DNA from 2 places in the Polaromonas sp. P1_H6 genome. Region 2 is predicted to be linked to the other one. Evidence: predicted binding sites of a transcription regulator. Region 2 holds the regulator's gene; the other holds the start of a gene.

Region 1 (7,157 bases), on a different contig from region 2:
GCGCGGCCCGAGCTTGAAGACCTGATCATCCTGCGCAAGGGCAACCGGCTGTCGATCACGCCGGTGGAGCCCAGGCACTGGAAGGCAATCGTCGGGCGCTGAATAGACGCTAAGTCTTTGGTTCTCTGTGCCCGGGCACGGCGCATACCAATGGTTCAGGGCGCAAAAAACCAATGCCGCCCAATACCCTGAGCCGCGTGACAAACACACAACAGCGCGGCCGCCGCCCAATTCGTCACTGTCATTCCTGACACTAGCACCCAGCGCCGCCAAGACCGGTACTTCGTCTGTGTACATAGCGTTTGACGACGCATCCCTCTCCCGCTCACCCGGCCTTCTGTGCCCCCCAACCCTGTCAGCCCTGACAGGTTGACCGTTGCACGGGCCGATCAACACAATGATTTGAACAACAAGGGCGGGACGACAAGAGGGGGAGCGGTGAACTGCCCGCGGCACTGGCTGCGGGCATGGCCAGGGGGGCTGCCGGGGGTCGGCATGCCGCCCCGCTTGTCTTGAGTCCCACGAGATCTGGTTTTTTACTCCAACAGAGGGCTTCTCATGACACGACTTCTCCCACGGCGCGCACTGCTGGTGCAGGCGGCTTTGCTGGCGGCGGCATCGCCGGCGGCCTTTGGCCAGGCCACTCCCATCCCCTCAGGCAAGGTGGCGAGCGGCAAGCTCACGGTCGCCGCCAAACCGGCGGCCGCGAAGCCCGCCGCCGCGGCGCCTGTGGCCATCGAGTGGCCCACCAAGCCGATACGCTTGCTGATCGGTTTCCCGCCGGGCTCGGTGCAGGACTTGTCGGCGCGCTCCATCAGTGAGCAACTGTCCAAGACCCTGGGCCAGCCGGTGATTGTGGAGAACAAGGCCGGCGCCTCGGGCATCATCGCGGCCGACCAGGTGGCCAAGGCAACCGACCTGCACACCTTCGGCGTGATGAACAACAGCCAGCTGACGATTGCCAAGCTGCTGAACCCGATGGCGCCTTACGACCCGGCCGTGGACCTGGCGCCGATCGCGCTGATCGGCACGACGCCCATGGTGATGGTGGTGAGCAATTTCGCGCAGGGCAGCACGCCGCAGGAATGGCTGACCTGGCTGCGCAACCAGGGCGACAAGGCCAACTACGGCTCGCCGGGCGCGGGCACGCCGGGCCACCTGGGCATGGAGCTGATCAAGAGCCGCAGCGGCGGCCTGGGCGTGATGCATGTGCCCTATCCCGGCAACCCGCAGATCATCACGGCCATGCTGGGCGGCCAGCTGCAGGCGGCGCTGCTGCCGCCTGGCCTGGCGATGCAGCAGGTGAAGGCCGGCAAGATGAAGGTGATAGGCGTGACCTCGGAGACGCGCAGCATGCTGGTGCCGGAGCTGCCGACCCTGCGCGAGGTCGGCATCATGGGCGCCGACATGGAACTCTTCACCGCGCTGGCCGGCCCGGCCTCGTTGCCGGCCGCGGTACGCGACAAGCTGGGCGCGGCGCTGATCGACGTGCTCAAGACCGGCGAGACGCGCCAGCGGCTGATCACGGTGGGCTGGCAGCCGGCGCCCTCCACGGCCGAAGGCCTGCGCACGCGCATGCGCGCCGACACTCGCAACCTGGGCGGCATCATCATGCTGCGCGGTATACGGGCCGACAGCTGAGCGGCCGCTGAACGGGGCAAGGCTTTCGCGCCTTCGCCCCACCCTCTCTCCCTTCCCCGGAATGCGCCGGCCCGCGAGCCGGAAGCGGCCGCCCGGCTGTGGTTTACTCTGCCTTTACCGAAGCACTACCTGCCGGACGCGCAAGCGTCTTGAAAATAGGCGGGGCGCGCAAGGCTGCGCGTCAACCACAGGAAGAGGACATGCATATTTCATCGGCACACTGGCGAGCGGGGGCCGCGGCCCTGCTGCTGGCGGGCCTGGCTTGCACCAGCCATGCCCAGTACAACACCGGAGGGGCGCGCGCCCCTCGCCCCGGCGAGGCCCAGGCGGAAGGCCCGCAGGCGCCGCGCGTCCAGTCACGCTGGGAGCAGGTGAGCCGCAGGCTGTTTGACCTGCGGGTGGCGCTGCAGATTACAAAAGAGCAAGGCCCGGCCTGGGAGAATTTCCGGGGGCGTTTCCTGGACATGGCGACCAGCGGCCCAGCCGGCATGCGCATCGTGGACGAACAGAACGCGAAAGACGCCTTCCAGTACCTGCTGGCCGACGCGCAAAGGCGCTCCAACATGCTGGCCACGCTGGACGCCACCGCGCAGGTCTTGCTGGCCCAGTTCAGCCCCGAGCAGCTGCAGATCGCCGACCGGGCGCTGCCCGGGCTGCTGGCGGACTATGGCGGCATCCGCTAAGACCAAGGCCTAGCCGGCCGTAGACTTCAGCGCCACCAGCACCACAACCACCACCGCCAGGATCAGGGACACACCGCGCCAGAAGGCCACCGGGTTTCGCTCCAGCAAGGGCTGGCGGGTCTTGTGCAGGAAAGCCTGCCCGGGATGGCGCAGGTCGTGGACAAACTCCGACAACTCGCCGTAGCGTTTCGCGGGGTTGGGGTGCACGGCCTTGCGCAGCACCTCGTCTATCCAGGCCGGGATCTCGCGATCCTCGTAGAGCACCGAGTCATAACGCAGCTTGTCCTGCGCGGCACGCGTGCGGCACCTGGCCACCTCGGCGCCATAGGGCAGCTTGCCGGTCAGCATCTGGTAGGTGATAACGCCGAGCGAGAAGAGGTCGGAGCGCGGGGTGCCGCCCTCGCCCAGGAAATACTCGGGCGCTGAATACTGGGCCGTGCCCAGGATGTCCTCGTGGCCGCCGGGTGTGTCCGCCTCCACAAGGCCGGCCACGCGGGTGGCGCCGAAGTCGATGATTTTCGCGGTGCCCGTACCGTCGATCATGATGTTCTCGGGCCGCAGGTCCTGGTGCAGCATCTCGTGCCGGTGGAAGGCACGCAGGCCCTTGGCGATCTGCTCGACCAGACCGCGCACCACCTCCAGGCTGGGCCGGGGGTTGTCTATCATCCACTGGCTCAGCGTCTGCCCATCGATGTATTCGGTGGCCACATACACATAGTGGCGCTTGCGGGTCGGCACATAAGGCTTGAGCACATGCGCGCTGTTGATACGCCGGGCAATCCACTCTTCCGTCAAGAAGCGCTCAAGGTAAGCCGGATCGCCGCCCAGGTCTATGGACGGCGTCTTGAGGATGACCAGCGCGCCGGTGTCGTTGTCGGTGGCCAGGTAGATGTGGCTGCGGCTGCTGCCCCGCACTTCACGGACGATGGTGTAGCCGTCAAACACCGTCCTGGCCTCGAGGATGGGCGGAAGCGGCAGGCCTGAGAGCTGCTGCAGCATCTCGCCGGCCTCGCGGCGGGGCAGCGCATCGACGCGCACGAGCTGGACCGTGAGGTTGTCTTCGCTGCCGCGCTGGAAGGCTTTGTCGACAATGGCCCTGGCGGCAAGCTCAAGGCCTTCGGGCGCATCGGCGCCGCCGCGGATGATGGCGGTCATGTCGTGCTCGGTGATGTGTTCATACACGCCGTCGGTGGCCAGCAAGAAGATGTCGCCCTGCTCCACCGGCTGGGTCTGGTAGTCAATTTCAAGCTGGGGCTTGAAGCCCAGCGCGCGGCCCAGGTAGCTCTGGCCCTGGGCAATCCACACGCGGTGGTCATTCGTCAGCTGCTCCAGCACCTTGCCGCGCAGCCGGTAAATGCGTGAATCGCCGACATGGAAGATATGCGCCGTGGTCGACTTGATGACCATGGCGCTCAGGGTGCACACATACCCTTTGTCGCTGTCGTAGCGGTACTGGCTTCTCTGTGTCTGCGCATGCAGCCAGGAGTTGGTGGCGCTCAAGATCCGCTCGGCCGAGGTCTTGACCGACCAGGCTTCCGAGGTGCAGAAATAGTCTTCCAGGAAACCGGTGACGGCGTACTGGCTGGCCACGTCGCTGACGGCGCTGCTGCTGATGCCGTCGGCCAGCGCGATGGCGATGCCCTTGGCGCTCAGCTGTGGCTCCACCGGCACGTAGATGCCGTGGAAATCCTGGTTGGTCTCCTTGCGGCCCTTGTCCGAATACTGGCCTGCCGATATCTTCAGTTCAGTGGACATGTGGGGTGGCGCAAATCCCCCGCGCATGTTTGCATGCGCGGGGGATTTTTGAGGTTGCTTTGTTTTAAAGGCGGATTATTTGATGGAACGCACGGGTCCGGTTTTAATGTGCGTGGCGTACAGCGTCAAGCCGGTAAAGGCCAGGCCGCCCACCAGGTTGCCCAGCACCGTCGGGATTTCGTTCCAGATCAGGTAGTCCATGATGGTGAAGTGCGCGCCCAGCAGCAAGCCCGAGGGGAACAGGAACATGTTCACGATCGAGTGCTCGAACACCATGTAGAAAAACAGCATGATGGGCATCCACATCGCGATCACCTTGCCGCTGACCTGGGTGGAGATCATCGCACCGACCACGCCGGCCGACACCATCCAGTTGCACAGCATGCCGCGCACGAACAAGGTGAGCATGCCGTTCGCACCGTACTTCTGGTAGCCGAGGGTGCGGTTTTCACCTACCACGCCTATGGCCTTGCCCACCGCGCTGGGCTCGGTGGAAAAACCGTTGGTGACGTAGATGGCCATCATCACCGCCACCGTAAAGGCCCCCAGGAAGTTGCCGGTGAAGACGAGGCCCCAGTTGCGCAGAACGCCCTTGAGGGTGACGCCGGGGCGCTTGTCGATCAGCGCCAGCGGGCACAGCACGAACACCCCGGTCAGCAGGTCGAAGCCGAACAGGTAAAGCATGACAAAACCGACCGGGAACAGCACGGCGCCGAGCAGGGGCTGGCCGGTCTGCACATTGATGGTGACGGCGAACCAGGCCGCCAAGGCCAGGATGGCGCCGGCCATGTAGGCCCGGATCACGGTGTCGCGGGTGGACATGAAGATCTTGGACTCCCCCGCGTCCACCATCTTGGTCACAAATTCCGAAGGCACTAAATACGCCATACGATCCTCTCGTCTGTAGTTGTGGGCCTCAAAAGGCCAAAAAAAATCCACCCCCAGGCGCCCCCAAAAAATGGGAGGCTGGAAGTGGACGCCGTTATCCATTGAATCCGCCGGGCAGCGGCCCGCGGGCCACGCCATGCCCAGCCGTCATTAGCCGGACGGGTAGGTAAAAGCAACTACCGTGCCGTGGGGAAGACGGGTGGAAACCGGCTTTTCTGCCCCGCCTTGCGACGGCAGCAGGCGCGCATTGCCCCAAATGCGTGCACCGGGCCGCGGCGGGCTTGACATTTTGGTGCCTGCGGGCCGGCTGGCGCCGATGGCTACTTGACCAGTTCCAGCACCTCGGCCTTTTTCTTCTTGAGCAGCAGCACCAGGAATTTCGCGGGCTGGGTGGTACTGGCGTTGCGGCCCACGGTGTGGATGTCCTTGGGGCCTTCATAAAAGCTCTGGCCGGCCGTCAACGTGACTTCCTTGCCGCCCTTGACCTGCATGACGATGGAGCCCTCGAGCACATAGACAAAGGCATGCGCAAGATGGCGATGCACCGGGTCGGCCGCGCCCGGGGCGTAGTCGACGGTGATCATCAGCCCCTCTTTACCCGGCAAATCGGCTAGGTCTTGCGCCATCACCGGCGTGACGCGCACGCCTTCGGGGCCGGCGGCCAGGGCCGGCTGGGCGAGCCAGGCGCCGCTTGCGAGAAACAGGGAGAGGCAGATTTTTTTCATGATGGGAGCTTTCACGGGGTTGCTTGATGCGGCTCGGAATTGAGGCACCTCCCCTTAAGACGATTCAGGGCGTTGGTTTGTGACCAGCGCCCCACCTCTTGCAGCCTCGCTTAAACGCGCGCCTGCGATTTGCTGAACCATTCCTCAAACCGGATCGTGCCCAGGCGCGCCTTGCCAACGGGCACCAGGGTGTCGTCCTTGAGCTCGGCGCCGAAGTAGCGTGCCTGCGGGTCGGCGACGACCTTGCGCGGGTCATTGCTTGCGGTCAGGAAACGCTGGACAAGATCAGGCAAGCGCACCTTTTCCGGCCCGGCGATCTCGACCGTGCCGTTGACCGGCGCGCCCAGCGTGTAGTCGGCCATCGCGGCGGCCACGTCGTCGGAACTGATGGGTTGCACAAAGGCCGGCGACAGCCGGACGGTCTGCCCCTCGGTGCCCGACTGCGCGATGCCGCCCAGGAACTCCATGAACTGGGTCGAGTGGACGATGGTGTACGGGATGCCGGCGGCCCGGATGAGTTTTTCCTGGGCGATCTTGGCGCGGAAATAACCGCTTTCCACAAGCTTGTCGGTGCCGACGACCGAAAGAGCGATGTGGTGCGTGACACCGGCGGCCGCTTCGGCCGCGAGCAGGTTGCGGCCCGAAGTTTCAAAAAATTCCAGCACGGCCTTGTCCTCAAACGAGGGCGAGTTGGCCACGTCGACCACCACCTGGACGCCCGCCAGGACTTCGGCCAGCCCTTGGCCGGTGAGGGTGTTGACGCCCGACGCCGGCGATGCTGCTACTGCCTCGTGGCCGCGCTGGCGAAGGATGTTGACGAGTTTGGATCCGATGAGGCCTGAGCCTCCGATGACGACGATTTTCATGTGTGCACTTTCTGGTTCAGGGTAGAGGGGGAGTTCCTCCAGGCTGAGTGGCTCGAAATTGAGTACCACCTGCCTCTATGACGATTGACGCAGCCGGTTTGTGACGCTTGCGCCCTTCCCTCTTCCTCCTTCCCCCTCTGGGGGAAGGCTGGGATAGGGGCTCTCCCGCTTACCTGTTCCAAGCCAGCCCGGCAATCGATCGCCGCAGGCCCCCATCCCTGCCTTCCCCCAGAGGGGGAAGGAGTCATTCATCAAGCTGTGTCGACAAGGAAAAAACCGTTAAGGAAGAGCCGCTCAGCCCGCTGCGGCCTTGCCTTCAAGCAACTTCACCATGGACCACAGCACACGGTTCGCCGGCACAGCCACACCCAGCGCGTCACCACGCTTCACGATCAGGCCGTTGAGGTAGTCGATCTCGGTGGGTTTGCCGCGCGCCAGGTCCTGCGCGGTGGAGGCGTACTGGTTCGGCATGCTGCCGGCCAGCTTTTCGACGGCGGTGTGCACGTCGCCGGCCACCTGCACGCCTTCGGCCTTGGCCACGGCCAGGCATTCGGCAACCACGTCGCGCATCACGTCCACGACACCCACGCCCTGCACTG
Region 2 (7,157 bases):
TCGCCGGCCCCGGCTTCATCAACATCCGCCTCAAGCCCGCCGCCAAGCAGGAAACCGTGCGCGAGGTGCTGCAGGCCGGCGCCACCTACGGCACGCAAGCCGAGGGCAGCGGGCGGCGCATGATCGTCGAGTTCGTCTCGGCCAACCCGACCGGCCCTCTGCATGTAGGCCACGGCCGGCAGGCCGCGCTGGGCGATGCGATCTGCAACCTCTTCGCCACCCAGGGCGCGCAGGTGTGGCGCGAGTTCTATTACAACGACGCGGGCGTGCAGATTCAGACCCTGGCGGCCAGTACCCAGGCGCGCGCCAAGGGCCTCAAGCCCGACGACGCCGGCTGGCCCGAATCGGCCTACAACGGCGACTACATCGCCGACATCGCGGCCGACTTCCTGGCGAAAAAGACGGTCAGCTCGGACGACCGCGAATTCACCGCCTCGGGCGACGTGGAAGACATGGACTCGATACGCCAGTTCGCCGTGGCCTACCTGCGCCACGAGCAAGACCTGGACCTCAAGGCCTTCTCGGTGAAGTTCGACAACTATTACCTCGAGTCCAGCCTGTACAGCTCGGGCCGCGTCGACGCCACTGTGGCCAAACTCAAAGACGCCGGCAAGACCTATGAGCAGGACGGCGCGCTGTGGCTGAAGTCGACCGACTACGGCGACGACAAAGACCGCGTGATGAAAAAGAGCGACGGCAGCTATACCTACTTCGTGCCCGACGTGGCCTACCACCTGGCCAAATGGGAGCGCGGCTTCGGCAAGGCGATCAACATCCAGGGCATGGACCACCACGGCACCATCGCCCGCGTGCGCGCCGGGCTGCAGGCCGCCGGCGAGGGCATCCCCCAGGGCTACCCCGACTACGTGCTGCACACCATGGTGCGCGTGATGCGCAACGGCGAAGAGGTCAAAATCTCCAAGCGCGCCGGCAGCTACGTCACCCTGCGCGACCTGATCGAATGGACCAGCGCCGATGCCGTGCGTTTCTTTCTGCTCAGCCGCAAGCCCGACACCGAATACATCTTCGACATCGACCTGGCGCTCGCCAAGAACAACGAGAACCCGGTGTACTACGTGCAGTACGCGCACGCGCGCATCTGCTCCATCCTGACCACCTGGGCCGGCCAGGGCGGCGACGAAGCCAGCCTGAAGTCTGCTGACCTGTCGGCGCTGGACAGCCCGCAGGCCCAGGCGCTGATGCTGCTGCTGGCCAAATACCCCGAGATGCTGGCCAACGCCGCAGCCGGCCTGGCGCCGCACGACGTGGCGTTTTACCTGCGCGAGCTGGCCGCGAACTACCACAGCTATTACGATGCCGAACGCATCCTGGTCGATGACGAGGCCGTCAAGCGCGCCCGGCTGGCACTGGTCGCGGCGACCGCGCAGGTGTTGCACAATGGCCTCGCGGTGCTGGGCGTGAGCGCCCCGCGCAAGATGTAATGCAAGCATGCCGGTAGCACCCTAATTTTCAGGACAAGACAATGAACGTGGGCAAGGGAATGAACACTCAAAGAGGCGGAACCCTGCTGGGTTTGGTGATTGGCGCCTTGATCGGCCTGGGCGCCGCGCTGGCCGTGGCGGTCTACATCACCAAGGTGCCTGTGCCTTTCATGAACAAAAGCCAGGCACGCAGCCCCGACAGCGATGCCGCGGAAGCCAAGAAGAACAAGGACTGGAACCCGAACGCGCCGCTGGCCGGCAAGAACCAGCCCAAGCCGCCGGCGCCTGCCCAGGGTCCCGCCGAAACGCCCAGCGTCGCCGTTCCCGACCCGTCCGCCAGCCCCAAGGCCGCCGCCTCGGCGCCCGCCAGAACCGCCGCCAAGCCCGCCCCCGCGGCCGATCCACTGGGCGACCTGGCCAAGGCCAAGGTCGAAGGCCTGTCGTCCAGCCCGGGCGTGGACCCTTTCAGCTACTTCATCCAGGCCGGCGCCTTCCGCACGCCCGAAGATGCCGAACAGCAGCGCGCCAAGCTGATGCTGCTGGGCATGCAGGCCAAGGTTACCGAGCGCGAACAGGCCGGCCGCACCGTGTACCGTGTGCGCCTCGGGCCTTTCGACAAAAAGGAAGACGCCGACAAAGCCAAGGAGCGGCTGGACAACAATTCCATCGAAACGGCGCTGGTCCGCGTGCAGCGCTGACGATAAGCTGAACTTTTCACGAGGCGGGTGTACAAACCCCTGTGCCCCGCACCCTGAGGGCCGCCGTCCGGAGGGGCGGCTTACCCACCATTTCTGTCATACCAGGAGAAGAATCTGATGCAACGCCGTGAGTTTTCGTTTACAGCCGCCTCGGCTGCCGTCGCCACCCTGGGCGGCATCGCCCTGCCCACCGTGGCGCAAGCCCAGGCCAAGGCCTTCAAAGAAGGCGCCGATTACCTGGCGCTGGACAAGCCGGCGCCCACCGAAGTCCCCGCCGGCCAGGTGGAGGTGGTCGAGTTCTTCTGGTACAGCTGCCCGCATTGCAATGCCTTTGAGCCTCAGCTCGAAGCCTGGATGAAGCAGGCGCCCAAGGATGTGACCGTGCGGCGCGTGCCGGTGGCCTTCCGCCCCGATTTCGAACCCCAGCAGCGCCTTTTTTACGTGCTGGAGGCCATGGGCAAGGTCGAGGAACTCCACAAAAAGGTGTTTTACGCCATCCACGTGGAAAAACTCGCGCTCGCCAATGCCGACTCGATTACCGCCTGGGCCGAGAAGCAGGGCATCGACAAAGCCAAGTTCGTCGAGATGTACAACTCCTTCACGGTGACCACCAAGGCCCGCAAGGCCACGCAGCTGCAGGACATCTACAAGGTCGACGGCGTGCCGGCGCTGGGCATTGCCGGGCGGTATTACACCTCGGCCACCCTGGCCCAGAGCATGGGCCGCGCCCTGCAGGTCACCGACGCGCTGATCGCGCAGTCGCGCGGCAAAGGCAAATAAGACGCTCCGGGCCCATAGCGGACCGCCGCCCCAAAACCCGCCTCGTTCCAGGCGGGTTTTTTTATGCCCCTAATATTCCCCGTGCAAGCCATTCCCGCGGCTTGCATGGCTACAATGGCCGAACCCCAAAGCAGCAAGATTCGTGCCTTATGAAACACCCCCTTTATTCCCTCATCCTGCCGGCCGCTTTGGCGCTGGGGGCGGCGTTTCCGGCCTGGGCTGAAAAAGCCGACCGGGACAAGCCCATGAACGCGGAGGCCGACGCCCTGCGCTATGACGACCTCAAGCAGACCAGCGTGTTCACCGGCAACGTGGTGATCACCAAAGGCACGACCATCGTGCGCGGCGCGCGCGTCGACGTCATGCAGGACCCCGAAGGCTATCAGCAGGCGGTGTCCATCGCGGCGCCCGGCAAGCTGGCCTTCTACCGCAAAAAACGCGACGGCGTGGACGAATACATCGAAGGCGAAGGCGAGCGCATTGAATACGACAGCCGCGCCGACCTCGTCAAATTCATCAAGCGCGCCGTGGTGCGCCGCTACAACGGCGCCACCCTGGTGGACGAAACCACCGGCGCCGTGATCGTCTACGACAACAACACCGACGTCTTCACCGTGGACGGCGGCGCACAGAACCAGACCGCCGCCAACCCGAGCGGCCGGATACGCGCCATGCTGTCGCCGCGCGCCGCCGCGTCGGCGCCGGCCACCGCTCCCGCGGCCCCGCCCGCCGCCCTGCGCCCCAGCACCACGCTGGGCACTGAAAAGAACTAGAAAGAACCTTTCACAGATGGATGTGGTGACTGACACTTCGGCGGCCCCGGCCGCGACCCCCAGCCGCCTCGTTGCGCAAGGGCTGCAAAAATCCTACGGCAGCCGCAAGGTCGTTCAGGACGTCTCGGTGGCCGTGCAAAAAGGCGAGGTCGTGGGCCTGCTGGGCCCCAACGGCGCCGGCAAGACGACTTCGTTCTACATGATCGTGGGCCTGGTGCGCGCCGACGCGGGCGAGATCTCCATCGACGGCCAGTCGGTCGAGCACATGCCGATTCACCTGCGCGCGCGCCTGGGCCTGAGCTACCTGCCGCAGGAAGCCTCGATCTTTCGCAAGCTCACGGTGGAGGAAAACGTGCGCGCCGTGCTCGAACTGCAGCTGGGCGCGAACGGCAAGCCGCTGGGCCGCGCCGAGATCGAGTCGCGCCTTGACGGCCTGCTGCAGGACCTGCGGGTGGACCACCTGCGCAATTCGCCGGCCCCGGCGCTGTCGGGCGGCGAGCGCCGCCGCGTCGAGATCGCCCGCGCCCTGGCGACCCAGCCGCGCTTCATCCTGCTCGACGAGCCTTTTGCCGGCATTGACCCGATCGCCGTGATCGAGATCCAGCGCATCATCGGCTTCCTGAAGTCGCGCGGCATCGGCGTGCTGATCACCGACCACAACGTGCGCGAAACGCTGGGCATCTGCGACCACGCCTACATCATCAGCGACGGCCACGTGCTGGCCCAGGGCACGCCCTCCGAGATCGTGAACAACGCCGATGTGCGACGCGTGTACCTCGGTGAACACTTCAAGATGTAGGATGACACTCCCCCTGTTGTCGCTCACTTCGTGTAGCTCCCTCCCCCCCGAGGGGGCGGCGCCTGCGGCCTGGCAAAGCCAGTTCCGCGGCCCCTGCTCGCACTTTTTCTGCGCTTCGATCAAAGCTCCTTGACATGAAGCAGGGCCTCTCGCTCCGCGTCTCGCAGCACCTTGCGCTGACGCCCCAGCTGCAGCAGTCGATACGGCTGCTGCAGCTGTCGACGCTCGAGCTGAGCCAGGAGGTCGAGCAGATGCTCGACGAAAACCCGTTTCTCGAGGTGGCGGAAGAAACCGCCGTGCGCGAAGAGTTCGGCCTGGAGCACCTCAACACGCCGGTCAGCCAGGACAGCCGCGAGTTTGAATCCGCGGCGGATTCGACGGGCGGCGGCGCGGAGGATGCCGGGACTTCGGCCCCCGCCGATGCCGAGGTCAGCGCCGAACCCAAGCTCGAGGAAAGCTGGGAAGGCGACGGCACGGTGGAGACCACGCCCGACGACAGCGAATGGGGCAGCGATGCGCCGGCGCGCAAGAACAACAACGACGAGGGCGACACTGAGGCCTCCGACCTGACGGGCGCCCACGAGTCGCTGCAAGACCATTTGCACCGCCAGTCGTTGGGCCTGCGCCTGTCCGAAGAGGACCGCGCGGCCCTGCATTTCCTGATCGAGTCGCTCAATGACGACGGCTACCTCGAAGACAGCCTGGCCTCGCTCGCGGCGGGCCTGGCCGGGGATGACCTGGAACAGGCCGAGGACCTTGAGCAGCGTTTTGCCATGGCGCTCAAGCTGCTGCACCACATGGAGCCGGCCGGCGTGGGCGCGCGCAACCTGGCCGAATGCCTGGGCCTGCAGTTGCTGGACTGCAAGGACTGCGAAGAGACCCGCGCCGCTATCGCCATGTGCAAGCAGCCCATGGAGCTGCTGGCCAAACGCGACCTGAAGCGCCTGTCGCACCTGTGCGGATTCACCGAAGCCGCCGTCCGGGGCGCGATTGCCGTGATAGGCCGGCTCGACCCCAAACCCGGCCGCCGCTTCGTGAACGTGGAGCGCAACCTGATCGTGCCCGACGTCATCGTCGTGAAGTCGGGCCGGGGTTTCAAGGTCTCGCTCAACGGCGACGTGATGCCGCGCCTGCGCGTGCACGACATCTACGCCAACGCCCTCAAGCAGCACAAGGGCCAGGGCGGCCAGGCGCTACAGCAGCGTCTGCAGGAGGCGCGCTGGTTCATCAAGAACATCCAGCAGCGCTTCGACACCATCCTGCGCGTGAGCAGCGCCATCGTCGAGCGGCAGAAAAACTTCTTCACGCACGGCGAACTCGCCATGCGCCCGCTGGTGCTGCGCGAGATCGCCGACGAACTGGGCCTGCATGAGTCCACGATTTCGCGCGTGACCACCGCCAAGTACATGGGCACGCCCTTCGGCACTTTTGAGCTCAAATACTTCTTCGGCTCCGCGCTGGGCACCGAAACCGGCGGCAACGCTTCCAGCACCGCCGTGCGCGCGCTGATCAAGCAGTTCGTCTCCTCCGAGAGCCTGAAAAAGCCGCTCAGCGACAACCAGATTTCCGAAATGCTCAAGGAGCAGGGCATCGAATGCGCGCGCCGCACCGTGGCCAAGTACCGAGAGGCTTTGCGCATCGCGCCGGCTAATTTACGCAAATCACTGTAAATCCGATTCTCGGGCGCATGGCGGCGTTGCGCGGTGCTCGGAATCCTCATGCACCCAAGTGCATTCCGGTTCCTGCGCTCCGTGCGCCTTGCCCTGCATCCCGATAATCGAATTTCCAGCAGCCCTTTTGAAGAGTCCGACATGAACCAGCTCCAATTGTTTTTACCGTGCGCCGCCGGCGTCGAGGCCTTGCTGGCCACCGAGGTGCAGCGCGTCACCGGCATCCAGGGCAAGGCCTGGCGCGCCGGCGTGCAGTTGCAGGCTTCCTGGCGCGACGCGCTGCAGCTCAACCTGCACAGCCGCCTGGCCCAGCGCGTGCTGATCGAGTTGCAGCACAACCAGTACCGCAGTGAACAAGACCTTTACAACGCCGCCGCCAACGTGGCCTGGGAAATCTGGTTCACGCCCAAGCAGACCTTCAAGGTTGAGATCACCGCCCAGCACAGCCCGCTGCAGAGCCTGAACTTCGCGGCGCTGAAGATCAAGGACGCCATCGCCGACCGCTTCCGCGCCAAGTTCGACGACGTGCGGCCCAGCGTCGATACGCGCTGGCCCGACGTGCGCGTCTATGTGCACCTGACGACGGACACCGTCACGATTTACATCGACACCTCGGGTGAGCCCCTGTTCAAACGCGGCTGGCGCGAAGACAAGGGCGATGCGCCACTGAAAGAAACCCTGGCCGCCGCGATGATCGCCGCCAGCGGCTGGGACCAGCTGTGCAAGGACGGCGTTCCGCTCTACGACCCCTGCTGCGGCTCGGGCACCATCGCCATCGAGGCGGCGCAGATCGCCTGCAACATCGCGCCAGGCATCAACCGCCGTTTCGCCTTCCAGAAATACCTGCCCTTCCAGGGCCATGTGTGGGACGGCCTGCTGGACCAGGCCGAGGCCGCCATCACCGAACCCACGGCGCCGGTGTTCGGCAGCGATGTGTCCTTCCGCATGGTCGATTTCGCCGAACGCAATGCCGAGCGCGCCGGCGTGGCCAATGC

The links. The regulator sigma-54, encoded in region 2, starts transcription at its own class of promoters, with help from an activator protein. The targets are predictions, from matches to a motif close to TGGCANGNAANCTGCTTT.
Region 1: the regulator sigma-54 is predicted to act here: its motif matches at 5,137-5,154, upstream of AC1D1F_RS08550 (formate/nitrite transporter family protein).

Annotation. Positions count from the first base shown of each region.
Region 1 is NZ_JBFUCN010000007.1:15,637-22,793, reverse strand. It holds gene AC1D1F_RS08570 (EVE domain-containing protein) at 1-102, shown strand, start outside; gene AC1D1F_RS08565 (Bug family tripartite tricarboxylate transporter substrate binding protein) at 559-1,641, shown strand; gene AC1D1F_RS08560 (hypothetical protein) at 1,842-2,324, shown strand; gene AC1D1F_RS08555 (bifunctional protein-serine/threonine kinase/phosphatase) at 2,334-4,079, opposite strand; gene AC1D1F_RS08550 (formate/nitrite transporter family protein) at 4,155-4,967, opposite strand; gene AC1D1F_RS08545 (cupin domain-containing protein) at 5,288-5,692, opposite strand; gene AC1D1F_RS08540 (SDR family oxidoreductase) at 5,803-6,558, opposite strand; gene AC1D1F_RS08535 (ketopantoate reductase family protein) at 6,853-7,157, opposite strand, start outside.
Region 2 is NZ_JBFUCN010000022.1:68,023-75,179, reverse strand. It holds gene argS (arginine--tRNA ligase) at 1-1,442, shown strand, start outside; gene AC1D1F_RS18555 (SPOR domain-containing protein) at 1,502-2,140, shown strand; gene AC1D1F_RS18550 (thiol:disulfide interchange protein DsbA/DsbL) at 2,258-2,920, shown strand; gene lptA (lipopolysaccharide transport periplasmic protein LptA) at 3,070-3,693, shown strand; gene lptB (LPS export ABC transporter ATP-binding protein) at 3,710-4,492, shown strand; gene AC1D1F_RS18535 (RNA polymerase factor sigma-54) at 4,627-6,162, shown strand; gene AC1D1F_RS18530 (THUMP domain-containing class I SAM-dependent RNA methyltransferase) at 6,304-7,157, shown strand, end outside.